Regions from separate parts of the Paenibacillus sp. JNUCC31 genome, predicted to be linked through region 2. Evidence: a T-box and tRNA genes for the amino acid it is inferred to sense, from the RefSeq annotation. Region 2 holds a T-box; the other regions hold tRNA genes.
What was found. The T-box of region 2 lies ahead of leuS (leucine--tRNA ligase). A T-box ahead of a tRNA ligase gene usually reads a tRNA of that ligase, here a tRNA-Leu.
Positions count from the first base shown of each region.

Region 1: it has a tRNA-Leu gene. The T-box ahead of leuS (leucine--tRNA ligase) is inferred to sense a tRNA for this amino acid. The anticodon was not compared.
Region 3: it has a tRNA-Leu gene. The T-box ahead of leuS (leucine--tRNA ligase) is inferred to sense a tRNA for this amino acid. The anticodon was not compared.

Region 1 covers NZ_CP062165.1:1,020,596-1,025,159, reverse strand. Annotated here, with positions in the region: gene JNUCC31_RS04450 (sensor histidine kinase) at 1-262, shown strand, start outside; gene JNUCC31_RS04445 (NucA/NucB deoxyribonuclease domain-containing protein) at 369-851, shown strand; gene JNUCC31_RS04440 (hypothetical protein) at 1,023-1,259, opposite strand; gene JNUCC31_RS04435 (general stress protein) at 1,465-1,914, shown strand; tRNA gene JNUCC31_RS04430 (tRNA-Leu) at 2,162-2,247, shown strand; gene JNUCC31_RS04425 (insulinase family protein) at 2,512-4,564, shown strand, end outside.
Region 2 covers NZ_CP062165.1:1,197,048-1,201,611, forward strand. Annotated here, with positions in the region: gene comER (late competence protein ComER) at 1-374, shown strand, start outside; gene leuS (leucine--tRNA ligase) at 355-2,799, opposite strand; T-box leader at 2,871-3,138, opposite strand; gene JNUCC31_RS05220 (aminoglycoside phosphotransferase family protein) at 3,234-4,190, opposite strand.
Region 3 covers NZ_CP062165.1:5,153,070-5,157,633, reverse strand. Annotated here, with positions in the region: gene JNUCC31_RS22335 (HAD family hydrolase) at 1-345, opposite strand, end outside; gene JNUCC31_RS22330 (HAD family hydrolase) at 523-921, opposite strand; cyclic di-AMP (ydaO/yuaA leader) riboswitch at 1,039-1,214, opposite strand; gene JNUCC31_RS22325 (glutathione peroxidase) at 1,579-2,055, shown strand; tRNA gene JNUCC31_RS22320 (tRNA-Leu) at 2,200-2,282, opposite strand; gene JNUCC31_RS22315 (urease accessory protein UreF) at 2,700-3,401, shown strand; gene JNUCC31_RS22310 (hypothetical protein) at 3,679-3,882, shown strand; gene JNUCC31_RS22305 (nitrogen regulation protein NR(II)) at 3,910-4,560, shown strand.

The sequences.
Region 1 (4,564 bases), 180 kb from region 2:
GGTTACCTTAGTGTTCACTATACGTGACACAGGGATCGGCATTCCGGATACTCAGATCAATCATTTGTTTGAAGCTTTTACTCAGACTGATGTCTCTCATTCACGGAAATTTGGCGGCTCTGGACTGGGGCTCACCATATGCAAAGAGCTGCTTGAACTGATGAATGGCCAAATTTCGGTAGAGAGCGTGGAAGGGAAAGGTACGAAGTTTGAGGTTACTTTGCCGTTGCTTCGACAACAGGCCATTCCTAACGTGGGTTAGTATAAGCAGAACAGCCGGAGATTTCGGCTGTTTTTTTTTATGTTTTGCATTGTTTTACGAACTAACGTTCTGGTATAATGCAAGAGTTGAATGGGGGAGAGACAACATGAGTAGAAGACGCAGAAGGAGAAAGGGCAAGGGGAACCAGCGATTCAAAAAGCAGGTATTCGCGCTGGTTGCCATGTTAATGGTTGCACTCTATGCCTGGGTTGGAGGGGAGTGGTCACTGGATCTTCCATCCCAATTAGGAGGAAGCAGCAAGCATGTGGATCATACGATCACTTTCCCGTCAGAGCGGTATCCCGAAACGGCCAAACACATCCAAACGGCGATTAATAAAGGGCATTCGGATGTATGTACCATTGATCGAAGTGGGGCGGAGGGTAATCGTGATCTATCCCTCAAAGGTGTGCCCGTCAAAAAAGGTAAAGATCGGGATGAATGGCCAATGGCGATGTGTGCGGAAGGTGGGGCGGGTGCAGATATTCAATATATTAGTCCTAAAGATAATCGTGGTGCAGGCTCATGGGTTGGAAACCAGTTAAGTACATATCCGGATGGGACACGAGTGAAGTTTGTAGTGAAGTAACGATGGTGGAAGAACTGTAAGAGGCACTAATACCGGAATTTTTAAAGTACATTGTAAAGTGCAAGTTATAAAAAATAAAACCAGACGTTGATGCGTCTGGTTTTATGGTGTGACTGAAGATATGAACACACGTCTTGCTTGCCTATAAATAGAGAGGTGCTTCATCTGGAATTACAGATCAGCTGTACACAGATGCATTCCACTTGAATGATGAGAGCGAATGCTTAACAATCGTGTGACTTGTTCAACTTCGTCGAATGGAATCCACAGGCTTCCGTGGACGGTACGCAAGGAGAGAATGGACGCATCGGCTGTACGTTCCGGGAATCCTGTCACGGTTTGCCCGCTTGTATTGCGGACGATGATTTGTTGATTACGGCGAATGGCAATTTCTACCTCTTTTTTCATAAGTCATTGCTCCTGGTTATGGAATATGAATTCAATATGTCAATAATTCAATGGTTAATTTGTCTTCTTTATCTAGTCTATCAGAACTAGGTATGAATTTCCAGATAAGAAATTATATTTTACATAGGTGATTGGGCTTAGTGTGGACTATCGGTTTTTGAAGAAGCTGCTGGGGTTATATATGGATAAGAGGGAGGGAATGCAAGTGACACAGTTATTGATCGGACTTGCGCGTACGGAGAATGAAGCCATTATCCTGTTAAATAAACTGAAAGAGGAAGGGATAGCAAATAAATATTTAGGAGCGGTAGCCAAAGAGCAGGTCAATCTTGAAGTGGTAAGTGAGAAGACCGGTCTGCCGATGCCTCTGAAGGGTGCAGGGACGGATGGAGCCTTAGGGGCGCTTAAAGGTGTACTTGCTGGTCTGGGCAAGAGGATGGATCAGACGATGTCCATAGGAAAAGCGGTACGAAAACTCGCAGGCAACGAGATTGGAAGTGAGACGGATGATCTGGTGCTAACCTTGACAGAAGCAGGGGTCTCTGAAAAGGATGCCAATTACTATGAAGAATGGCTGGTACAGGGGCACATCCTGGTGGTAGTGGAATGCAGTGACGAAGAGGCAGACCGAATTGCACCTATTCTTCTTTTTTAGTTTAATTTAAGCCTGATTTTAGGTTTCTTTAATGTTGGGGAGGTATTCTTATTTTACACCTCCCTTAATATAGATGGTTTATAGAAAGTTCGGGACCGCAACTCGAACTTTCTAGGCACTGCTTGCTCACGCTGGCAGTGCCTGTTTCATTTTTTTTGAATTATGTGTTGTTAAGGTATTGCAAAGATATAAATTTCATGGTAAGATATTTCTTGTCGCCCGAAGTGATGAAGCAATACATACATATGCCGGGGTGGCGGAATTGGCAGACGCACAGGACTTAAAATCCTGCGGTAGGTGACTACCGTACCGGTTCGATCCCGGTCCTCGGCATCCTAAAAAAAGATCGCATGACACTTGTTAAACAAGTTGTTCATGCGATCTTTTTTTGTCCGGATTTTTGAATTCTTCCGTACAATCCAAGTTCATAAATATAATCACATCATAATACATATCAGAAGACGCCCCAAGGGGAGCCCCGTTATGAATTATCAGGAACGATGGTGTATACTATCCATAGGCATAAATTACCTTTGAGATGAAGAACTCATGGTTGCAAAACAAAATAAATAATCGTATGGACGGAGGACTCAGCCCATGTTGAAACAGCTTAAGCCATATAAGGTGCTGCAGGAACGCAGAATCGAAGAGTTGAAATCAGACGCGTATCTGTTGGAACATCAAAAATCCGGTGCCAAAATTGTACTTTTATCCAATGAGGATGATAACAAGGTGTTCAGTATCGGTTTCCGCACGCCTCCGGAAGATAACACAGGTGTGGCTCACATCCTGGAGCATTCCGTACTCTGTGGCTCCAAGAAATTCCCGGCTAAGGATTCCTTCGTTGAATTGTTGAAGGGTTCACTTAATACATTTCTGAATGCGATGACGTATCCTGATAAAACGATCTATCCGATTGCAAGCCGCAACGACCATGAATTCCATAACCTGATGGATATTTACCTGGATGCGGTACTCAACACGAATATATATGATAATGAAAAAATATTTCTGCAGGAAGGTTGGAATTACAACCTGACTTCAGCCGAAGATGAGTTAACCTATAACGGTGTTGTATATAACGAAATGAAAGGCGCCTTTTCTTCACCAGAACGGATGGTGCGCAGGGAAGTTCTGAATTCACTCTTCCCGGATACTACATATTCCTGTGAATCCGGTGGATTCCCGGATGAAATTCCCAATTTGACCTATCAGGGATTACTGGATTTTCACTCCAGATACTATCATCCCTCCAACAGCTTCATTTATTTGTATGGGGATATGGATATGGAAGAAAAATTGCAGTGGCTGGACGAGAACTATCTGAGTGAATATGATCGAATCGAGATTGATTCTGCCATTCAGCTCCAGCCTGCATTCGAAGAAAGAGTCGACGCAGTCAAGACATACTCGGCCGGCAGCACGGAATCGGAAGTGGATAACAGCTTTCTGACCTATAATGCGGTTATTGGAACAAGTTTGGACAAGGAGCTAAACATTTCTTTTCAAATTTTGCTGTACGCATTGCTCAACGCTCCGGGAGCTGTTCTGAAACAGGCGCTGCTGGATAAAGGAATTGCAAAGGATGTATATGGTACGTATGATGACAGTCTGTATCAGCCTGTGTTCACCATCGGACTGAAGAAGAGCAATCTGTCGAGCAAAGAGGATTTTCTGGGTACGGTGAAAGACGTGCTGGAGCGTGTGGTGAAGGATGGTTTTGATCCAAAAGCGCTGCTCGCAGGCATTAATTCCTATGAGTTTAATCACCGGGAAGCTGACTATGGAAGAATGCCCAAAGGATTGATCTATGGCTTCTCCTCATTGCAAAGCTGGCTGTATGATGATGAGGCTCCTTTCACTCATTTGGAAGCCAATGATGTATTTGCCGAGCTGAGAACGAAGATGAACGAGGGTTATTTCGAGCAATTGATTGAACAGTATATACTGAAAAATCCACATACTTCTTTTGTCGCAGTCACGCCGGATAAAGGGTTGAATGCTCGAAAAGAGGAAGCGTTGAAAGCGCATCTGAAATCGGTTAAGGCTCGGTTGAGCCAAGAAGAAATTCAGCAATTCATTCAGAGAACCGAGGCACTCGCGGAATATCAAAATGCGCCTTCAACCAAGGAACAACAGCAGGTCATTCCAACGTTATCAATAGAGGATATTGAACCGAAAGCATCCACGCTGTATCAGACGTTCCATCAGGTCGAAGGTACTACTGTTCTGCACCATAACATCTATACCAATGGGATTGGTTATCTGAGATTGTTGTTCGATATTAAGGAAGTCCCACGGCACTTGCTGCCTTATGTTGGATTGCTAAAAAGTGTGCTGGGTTACGTCGATACTCAAAATTTCTCATTTAATGAATTATCGAATGAAATCCATATCCATTCCGGGGGCATTCACAGCGGGATTGGTACGTATGCAAACGCACATGAGCACAAAGACTTCAGGGCTACCTATGAATTCAATGCCAAAGTGTTATATGACAAGCTTGGGTTTGCGTTTGACATGATCAAAGAAATCGTGTTCACGTCCAAATTTAATGATTCGAAGCGTTTATACGAAATTATTTCTCAGCTGAAAGGCAATTTGCAGCGCAACATGATCAGCGGGGGACATTCCGCAGGAATTGGCCGGT
Region 2 (4,564 bases):
ATGAAGCTTGTACCCGAATCACATCCGACTTCTCCAGCTGCGGACCTGCATTCATATCGTTCTTTCTGGAGCAATGGATTGAAAGTGCCGTCAAGCTAACAGGTATCAAACGAGCTGATGCCTGCGCTCTTGCTGGCGAAATGCTTCTGGGAACAGGCAAGCTGCTCACCGAAGGCGGATACACCCCGCAAGAGCTTCAAGCTCGTGTGGCTGTACCTGGCGGCATCACCGCACAGGCACTTGCCCTGCTGAAAGTTAGTCTGAATGGTGTTTTTGACAGCCTGATTCATACGACGCATGACAAATATGATGAAGATTTGTTGAAGCTGGATGAACTATTCAAAGCCGGTGAGATTAACCGGCAACAATATTAACGAGTTTGCCTGGAACGGCAATGACCTTGCGAATGGTCTTGCCTTCCAGTGCCTGTTTCACAGGTGCCAGTTCCATCGTAAAGTCCTGCATGCCCTGTGCATCCAGATCCTTCGCGATCGTAGCACGGGTTACAATTTTGCCATTCACCTGAACAACAATTTCGACTTCTGCATCCACTGTCATGGACTCGTCATACTCAGGCCAAGCTACGTAAGAGATTCCACCTTCATGACCGAGACGGCTCCACAGTTCCTCCGCCATATGTGGTGCCAGCGGTGACAACAGCTGTACAAAATTCTCCATGGCTTCACGCGGCAGCGTATCTGCTTTGTACGCATCGTTGATGAAGATCATCAGCTGACTGATGGCTGTGTTGAAGCGCAAATGTTCCAGATCATCGGTAACCTTTTTAATCGTTTTGTGCGCAGTCCGCTTGAACTCATCCGTACCACCATCTGCTGTAATCTTGTCATTGACCGCACCTGTATCTTCATTGATGAACAGACGCCATACACGTGACAGGAAGCGGTGCATGCCTTCAACCCCGTTAGCGTTCCACGGTTTTGTCGCTTCCAATGGTCCCATGAACATTTCATACAAACGCAATGTATCTGCACCGAATTCATTGACGATCTCATCCGGGTTAATGACATTACCACGGGATTTACTCATCTTCTCATTATTGGTTCCGAGGATCATACCTTGATTCACCAGTTTGTGGAAAGGCTCTTTGGTATGCACCACACCTAGATCATACAGCACTTTATGCCAGAAACGAGCGTACAGCAAGTGAAGCACCGCATGCTCTGCTCCCCCAATGTACAGATCAACTGGCAGCCACTGCTGCTGTTTCTCTTGAGAGATCAGTTCCTTGTCATTGTGCGGATCGATAAAGCGCAGGTAATACCAGCAGCTGCCCGCCCATTGCGGCATCGTGTTTGTCTCACGGCGTGCTTTCATTCCCGTTTCCGGATCTACCGTATTAACCCATTCCGTAACGTTTGCCAGTGGCGACTCTCCAGTACCCGAAGGTTTGATCTGATCGATATCAGGCAGCAGCAAAGGAAGTTGATCCTCCGGCACTGTCTTCATCGTCCCATCTTCCAGATGCAGAATCGGGATTGGCTCACCCCAATAACGCTGACGGCTGAACAACCAATCGCGCAGACGGTAAGTTGTTTTGCCTTGTCCCTTGCCGTTCTCTTCCAACCAGGCAATCATCTTCGCAATCGCTTCTTCGTTGTTCAATCCGTTCAGGAACTCGGAGTTCACATGCGGACCGTCTCCGGAATACGCTTCTTGTGTCACGTCGCCACCCTGTACCACCTCGATGATATCCAGACCAAACTGTTTTGCAAACTCCCAGTCACGAGTGTCATGACCCGGAACGGCCATAATTGCCCCTGTACCATAGCCAGCCAGTACATAATCGGCAATCCAGATAGGCACCTTCGCTCCGTTTACCGGATTGATTGCATAAGTTCCTGTAAACACACCCGTTTTATCTTTAGCCAAATCGGTGCGTTCCAGATCGCTCTTGCGAGAAGCCTGTTCCTGATATGCTTTGACTACTTCACGCTGTTCTGCCGTTGTAATGACTTCCACCAGCTCATGCTCAGGTGCCAATACAGCATAACTTGCGCCGAACAACGTATCTGCACGTGTTGTAAACACGTTGATCACTTCTTCATGACCCTCAATGGAAAAAGTAACTTCCGCCCCGGTCGATTTGCCGATCCAGTTGCGCTGCATATCCTTGATGCTTTCCGACCAGTCCAGTTCTTCCAGGTCTTCCAGCAAACGTTCTGCATATTCCGTAATTCTCAATACCCATTGGCGCATCGGTTTACGAACGACCGGATGTCCACCGCGCTCACTCTTGCCGTCGATAACCTCTTCATTCGCCAGGACTGTACCCAAAGCCTCGCACCAGTTAACAGGTACTTCATCTACATAAGCCAGGCCTTTATTGTACAGCTGGATGAAGATCCATTGCGTCCATTTGTAGTAGTCTGGGTCTGTCGTGCTGATCTCCCGATCCCAGTCATACGAGAATCCGAGGGATTTGATCTGACGACGGAAATTGTCAATGTTGCGGAATGTAATCTCTCGCGGATGTTCGCCCGTATCCAGGGCGTGCTGCTCGGCAGGCAAACCAAAGGCGTCCCAACCCATCGGATGCAACACATTGTATCCTCTCATACGTTTGAAGCGTGAAACGATATCCGTTGCCGTGTACCCTTCCGGGTGACCTACGTGCAGACCTGAACCGGATGGATATGGAAACATATCCAATGCATAAAACTTCGGTTTAGCCGGGTCCTCACCCGTTTTAAACGTTTTATTCGCATCCCAGTACTGCTGCCAGCTTTTCTCCATGACTTGTGGCTGATAGCCGTGTTTTGGCTGTTGATTCTCACTCATCTATTGTTCCTCCTCTGGTTATTCGCTTTTATTGCAACAAAAAAACCTCAGCATCCCGTAGCGTTTGCAGCGCTAGGGACGAGAGGTTGAATTCCCGTGGTACCACCCTAGTTAGCGGACGAACGTGCTTCGTCATCCACTCCCTTTGGACCTGTAACGGCGGTTAACCGATGCGGATTTCCATTCCTGAACCCGAGTGTTGCTCCGGTCGGTCACAGGATGGTGTAATCACCGCATTTCTCCAAGGCGAGTTCGTGAAATACTGTCAACCGACTTGCACCAACCGCCGGCTCTCTGTCATGTACAGGACTCACTACTGATCCTTATCATCGAAATATGTATACAATATCGGGACCATTATATAAAAAAACAGCATTAAAGTCAATATTACACTGTCTTTTGCCTATAAATGGCGCTATTCATCAGCATACACCTCAGGATAACCGAAATCGCTGAATTCCTTCCTCCAGGTTATCGATTGCCCATTGAATATGATCCTGATTATCATATTGGCGATAAGGACATTCGATTCTGAGGGCCAGATCAAAATACAGATCATACAACCTTCTTCTTTTCCGTTCGCGATCCGTTGTAACTGCGCTTCCATAGCCTTTGAGAAATCCCGGTGTATTATTAAAATGACTGAAGTAATGCTCCATCAGAGGATCTGCCCAAAGCGAGCGTTCAAAATCAATAATCGCCGTAATTTTCCCTGCTTCCACAAATACGTTGCCATCCCACAAATCCCAATGCACCAGCACAGGTTCCTTAACATCATCCAGTACTTCCGATTTCTCCTGAATCAAACGCTCCAGTTCCTCATAACCAATGGAAAATTCCACACCCGCTTCTTTGCCATCTGCAAGCATGTCATCCATCAGGCTTAGAAAAGCTTCTTTCCATGTGGCATACTTCGGTTTCTTTACGGAAAAGTAACCAAACTTCTCGCCTTTAATCTCATTCATTCGGCGATTGTATGCACCCAGCTGCTGCTCAATAGATTCCTGTTCTTCCACATTGTATTGATCCTTGACTTTGTTATAGGGCGTTCCAGGCATATATTCCATAATAAAATATTCGGCCGGTACCAGGGTCAGGGAAGGATCATAGGCCAATACCCGAGGAACGGGTACATCCTGAAGCTTTTTCGCGAGTCGAAGTGCCTCTACCTCAGCAACCATGACATGCTGCTCACAGCGCATCAGCTTGATGTCATTAGAAGGAGCTATTTTGAGTACTACCTTCTGTCCGTCATTCAGTGTAATAAAGTAAGCGTGGTTTGCCCAGCCGTCGACCATTTCCTTATAAGCTTTGATAGCGGTGTTAAAGTGATGCTTCACAATCCTGTCTAGCTGGTCGGCAGTCAGCCTCGTTTTGTATGTACTTTCCATTTTGCACCTCACCTGAACTTTTAATTTTCGGATTAATTTTACTAGGGCATAATCTTCAAACTCAAATATGGCAAACCCAGTATGGCTGCCCGTGTCCAAAAAGCCTTGGAGTACCCAGAATTTATCCTAGCAAGTGGCCAAACGTTTTTCTAAGGAACCGAGGATGTCCTATTTGGCCACCAGACCTTCTTTTTCAATCGTAAGGAACTCCAGACGCGTTATTTTCTAAAAACCTCCTAAAAAACGCTACAAAAGGACCCTAATTTTGTTATAACGTGTCTCAGGTTCCTTAGCTTTCGGAAGGCGCTTCCCCCCTTAATAAGCCGTCTCAGATTCGTTAGCGCTCCACCCTCTGCGTCAAAGCAAACCCTTCG
Region 3 (4,564 bases), 3.6 Mb from region 2:
AGCAATAATGCCAATCTTATAGTGTTGCGACAACGTCTGGAGAACAGAACTGGCTGACGCGAAGGGGCGCTCAAGCTCTTTGCGGAACTTCAGCTTCTCCTGGATCTGTTCGCGGTGCCCCTCATCACTGATTAGGGTTCGAATAGCCAATTTCATCGGCCATTGCTCATAATTTCGATAAGAGGCGGCAAATAGCTCCCGCACCGTCTGCATCTCCACCTGATAACCAAGCGCACAAGCCTCACGCACGAACTGACCGATAATATCATCCACCGGCTCCCATTCGTCCACGAGCGTATCCCCCACATCAAAGAACAACCATTTTATCCCACGTACTTCCGGCACGCCTATTCCTCCTCGTTAGCCACAGGAAATTCTTATCCCCATTTCCCAAACCATAAAAAAGAAGACCCACCATCATGCATGAGTCTCCTCAAGATTCCGTTTATTTATGATTTCAATTATAACAGGCAGCTGACACCGGATCAATCACAGGTATGGAACAGGAACAACAACTAAACACTACCCATTAAGCAGGAACCCCACTTCCCCATTTAAAGAGTACACAATCCGGTCAGCTCCCATCCCCCGATAGATCCCTTTCGGATGGCTCTGTTCTGTAATGACACACAAGGACTTGGATGTCCATGAGCGGCAGATTTGCAAATATCGACAGGTCAGGTTTAGGCTATTTTCAAAAATAAAAACATTGCCGACACTGCCTTGCGGCAAAAACCATTTCTGAGCTGCAGCCGTGTTCATGCGAATGACATGCTCCACACCGATTCTCCGGAGCCTGCGCTCTTCACCTGCACTGTTGGTCAGAACGGCAAACGGCATTTTTTTGTACATCAGCAATTTGATAAATTTACGTCCTGCTTCATTTGGAGCAGTCACTAAGATCATCTCTTTATCCATCATTCGTTCCTCCCTTGGCGTGAAAAGACAACAAAAAAGAAGCGTGGGGGACCAAGGCCTCCCGGACGCTTCTTCATTAATCCACAGCAAAAAGACACTATGAACCAGCGTACGGCTTGTTGCCTCTCCCTTTAACGCTTACGAGGTTAGCTGACGGATTCGGACGCGAGAGTCGCCCTATTTCCGGCTGTCACCGGAAAATTCACCCCATGGATGCCTACTGTCCTGGACAGTTCATCCTGTTGGTTCCCCCGTTTCCCACCCATGAATGAATGGAAACTCAGCGATTAAAACATCGTTCCTTTGTGAACATAATCAGAGCGATATTATCGTTTGTTTCGTTTTTCATGTAAAATTTAATTTAATTGGAATTACGATATGAATCATACACCCATGCCCTACCGGTGTAAAGTCTGTGCAGATCACCGAATCGGTGGATTTTTGCCATTTCACTTCAATAATAACGCTTACAACATATCCATTCTCTACCCATCTCGTCAAAGCTCTCTAATTCTCCCTTTAGCGAAATTCACATAGCTAATCATTCACTGTTCATACACGAAAGGCTTACATTGTGCTAAAATAAATTTAAATTTTGCAATATTTAATTGTCATCAATATAATAGGAGATAAGAAGAATATGAAATGGAGGCGATTCTCATATCAGTCTACGACTACAAAGTAAACACCCTTCGCGGTCAGGAAGTTGAAATGTCCAACTATCGTGACAAAGTACTGCTTATCGTGAACACAGCAAGTCAATGCGGTCTCACGCCCCAATTTAAAGGGCTGCAAGAACTTCAGGACAAATTCAAAGATTCCCCATTTGAAGTTCTCGGATTTCCAAGCAACCAGTTTGCACAGGAAAAAGGCTCTTCGGATGATATTGCCGAGTTCTGTCAGATGAACTATGGTGTCAGCTTCCCGATGTTTGAGAAAATCGATGTGAACGGTTCAAGCGCTCATCCTCTATTTCAGCATCTTACCAAAGAAGCACCGGGCGTACTTGGCTCCAAATCCATCAAATGGAACTTTACCAAATTTCTTGTGGATCAGAATGGACGTGTTCTGAAACGGTATGCCCCCAAAACAACACCTGATAAAATTGAAGCAGACATCAAAGAATTGCTTAAATAAGTTAAGGCCATCCGGACCCTGCAGACAGAATGAACCTGCAAACGGGGTAAACGGATGACCTTTTTTGTCTGAACCATTTATACTGTAAAAAGCCAAAAAAAGAAGCTCCCCGTATGGGAAGCTTCTTCTTCATCGTTCTTATGATGCGGTCGAGAGGACTCGAACCTCCACGGGCATACGCCCACTACCCCCTCAAGATAGCGTGTCTGCCATTCCACCACGACCGCATGTCGTAAATAATCGGCAACAGAATTGATTATACCCGGTTCATGTTTAAATGTAAAGCATTTTTAATATTATCCTTTCAACTGCGATTTTCCTTCCATAAATCGTATTATCTCGTCATTTTCTCCTATGAACCGCATATGATTAAATTTGATCTCGTTTAATATTCGATTCGGCTGATCCCCCCTACTTTTATAAGAGACAGACAACTCATTCACTTTTCCAAATATAACATTCATAGTTATATAAATTAACATTATAAGATTCCCAAATTTAAAAACCAAGAAACCATTGACAAAAAGCGGATATTTATGTGAATATATATATTATATAATTCGGATTTACACACATAAAGCGAACTAAAAAGGAGTTTAATGTTATTTAACATAACATTAAACGAACGTAGGAGGCGAAAGACTGTGAACCGTGGGAATAAGCTGCTCGATTACGTCAAACTGCTTGATTCCTCTATCCAGGTAGGAGGGTTCACCCATTCCTTCGGCATGGATACCCATATCACTGAAGGGACCATTCGTAGTGCCGAAGATCTTGAATCATTCATGCGCTGTCAATTGCACCCCAGCATCGTCCGTCTGGAAGGCATGGCGATTAAAGGTATCTACACTGCCACAGATCATAATGACGCGTGGCGTACAGCTCTCATCGACAAGCTCGTCCATGTCCAGCGGACCCCAGTACACCTCAGAGAACACGCCTCCACAATGGGCAAACGACTGATTAAGCTGGCTCACGCACTCCACCCCTGGATTGATTTTAGCGAACTTGAACAAACCTTGGCTAAGTATGAATCCGTTGGCTGCCTCTCCACTGTTCACGCCTGGATTAACCACCACCTCGATATCCCTGTCGAGGAGGCGGCCCTGGGTTATCTGCATTCAGCCATGAGTGCCTGCATAACCGAAGCCTCCAAAGTCATCCCCCTCAACACCAATACAACACAGGACCTGTTGGTTCGCCTGGCCGCAGACCTGGAGCATGAATGGCATACCGTCAGCGCCTCCGCTGCGGATGGACTGGTACAACCAACCTCAATGTCCATGAAAGCATTGTTCCCCAGCTTTCACATGCTTGGAGCAGGACTTCACGCCTACAGGGCGTAATCTCTCCCCCCTTCGCCTCCATATCACTCACCTCCTCATACAGTAAGACACAAAAAACACGCCGCAACCTCCTTGCTGGCGTGTTTTTTATGTCAGTTATGTTGCCTATTTAACGCATTTACGCCATTTAACATATTAAAATACACTTATTTCCGTCTTTTTTAATTGTTAGATGACGCAATTACGTATATAATAAATCTTACAGCTCGCATATCCATATATTTTACATCAAGAATGATTGGCTGAATACTACATTCTAACTGAGGGGTGAACCCTTTTGAACAAAAAGAAACCTGTTACTCCGTTCGGTTGGGCGATCAAACGACGGCTAACCGAACTCCAGGTCGACCAGAAGACATTTTGCGAACAGCACGGCATTCCGCCATACCGTCTCTCCAATCTCATTCACGGCACACGCAAAGCAACCCGGTTCAGGAACCAGGTCGCAGACATTTTGGAAATTCCTGATGATTTAAGATAAGACTTCTGCCAAGGAGGACCTCATTTCATGAGATATTTAATATCCGATCTGGAGAGATTATCGTTCCAGTCCATGCATCACCAGCTCATCATCGTTGACCACAACTGGATCATTCGAAGCTGCAACACCGCTTGGCAGCAGGGGCTCGGACAGCCGCCTCCCAAGCTGGACATATCAGACACCTCCAGAACACCTGAAACCTCCCATTACCTCCAGCTCATGGAGGCGTGGATATCACGCGAGGAGAAAGCAAAGAATGCGAAGATTGTTCAAGAGTTGAAAAATATCACCAAACCCTTTAACGACTGTTGTACATACGAGATTTCCATTCAAACGACCCACAGGGAGCAGCGCTGGTTCCGTCTGGAGCTCACCCCGTTAAGGCAGGCCGATCCAACTCTGCTGTCCGATCTTGCCCTAATTGCTCACACAGATGTCACCGAACAAAAACACATAGAACAGCAGCTAAAGAAGGCCCTGTCCGAAGTTCGCACATTACGCGGGCTGCTACCCATCTGCGCTGTCTGCAAACAGATTAAGGATGAACAGGACGCCTGGAACTCTGTCGAGAGTTATCTGGAGAAGCACACACATGCCGAATTCACCCATGATATATGCCCGGATTGCATCCGGCGTCTATATCCCAAGTACTCCAACATTCTGGACAAGCGCTCCTAAACTC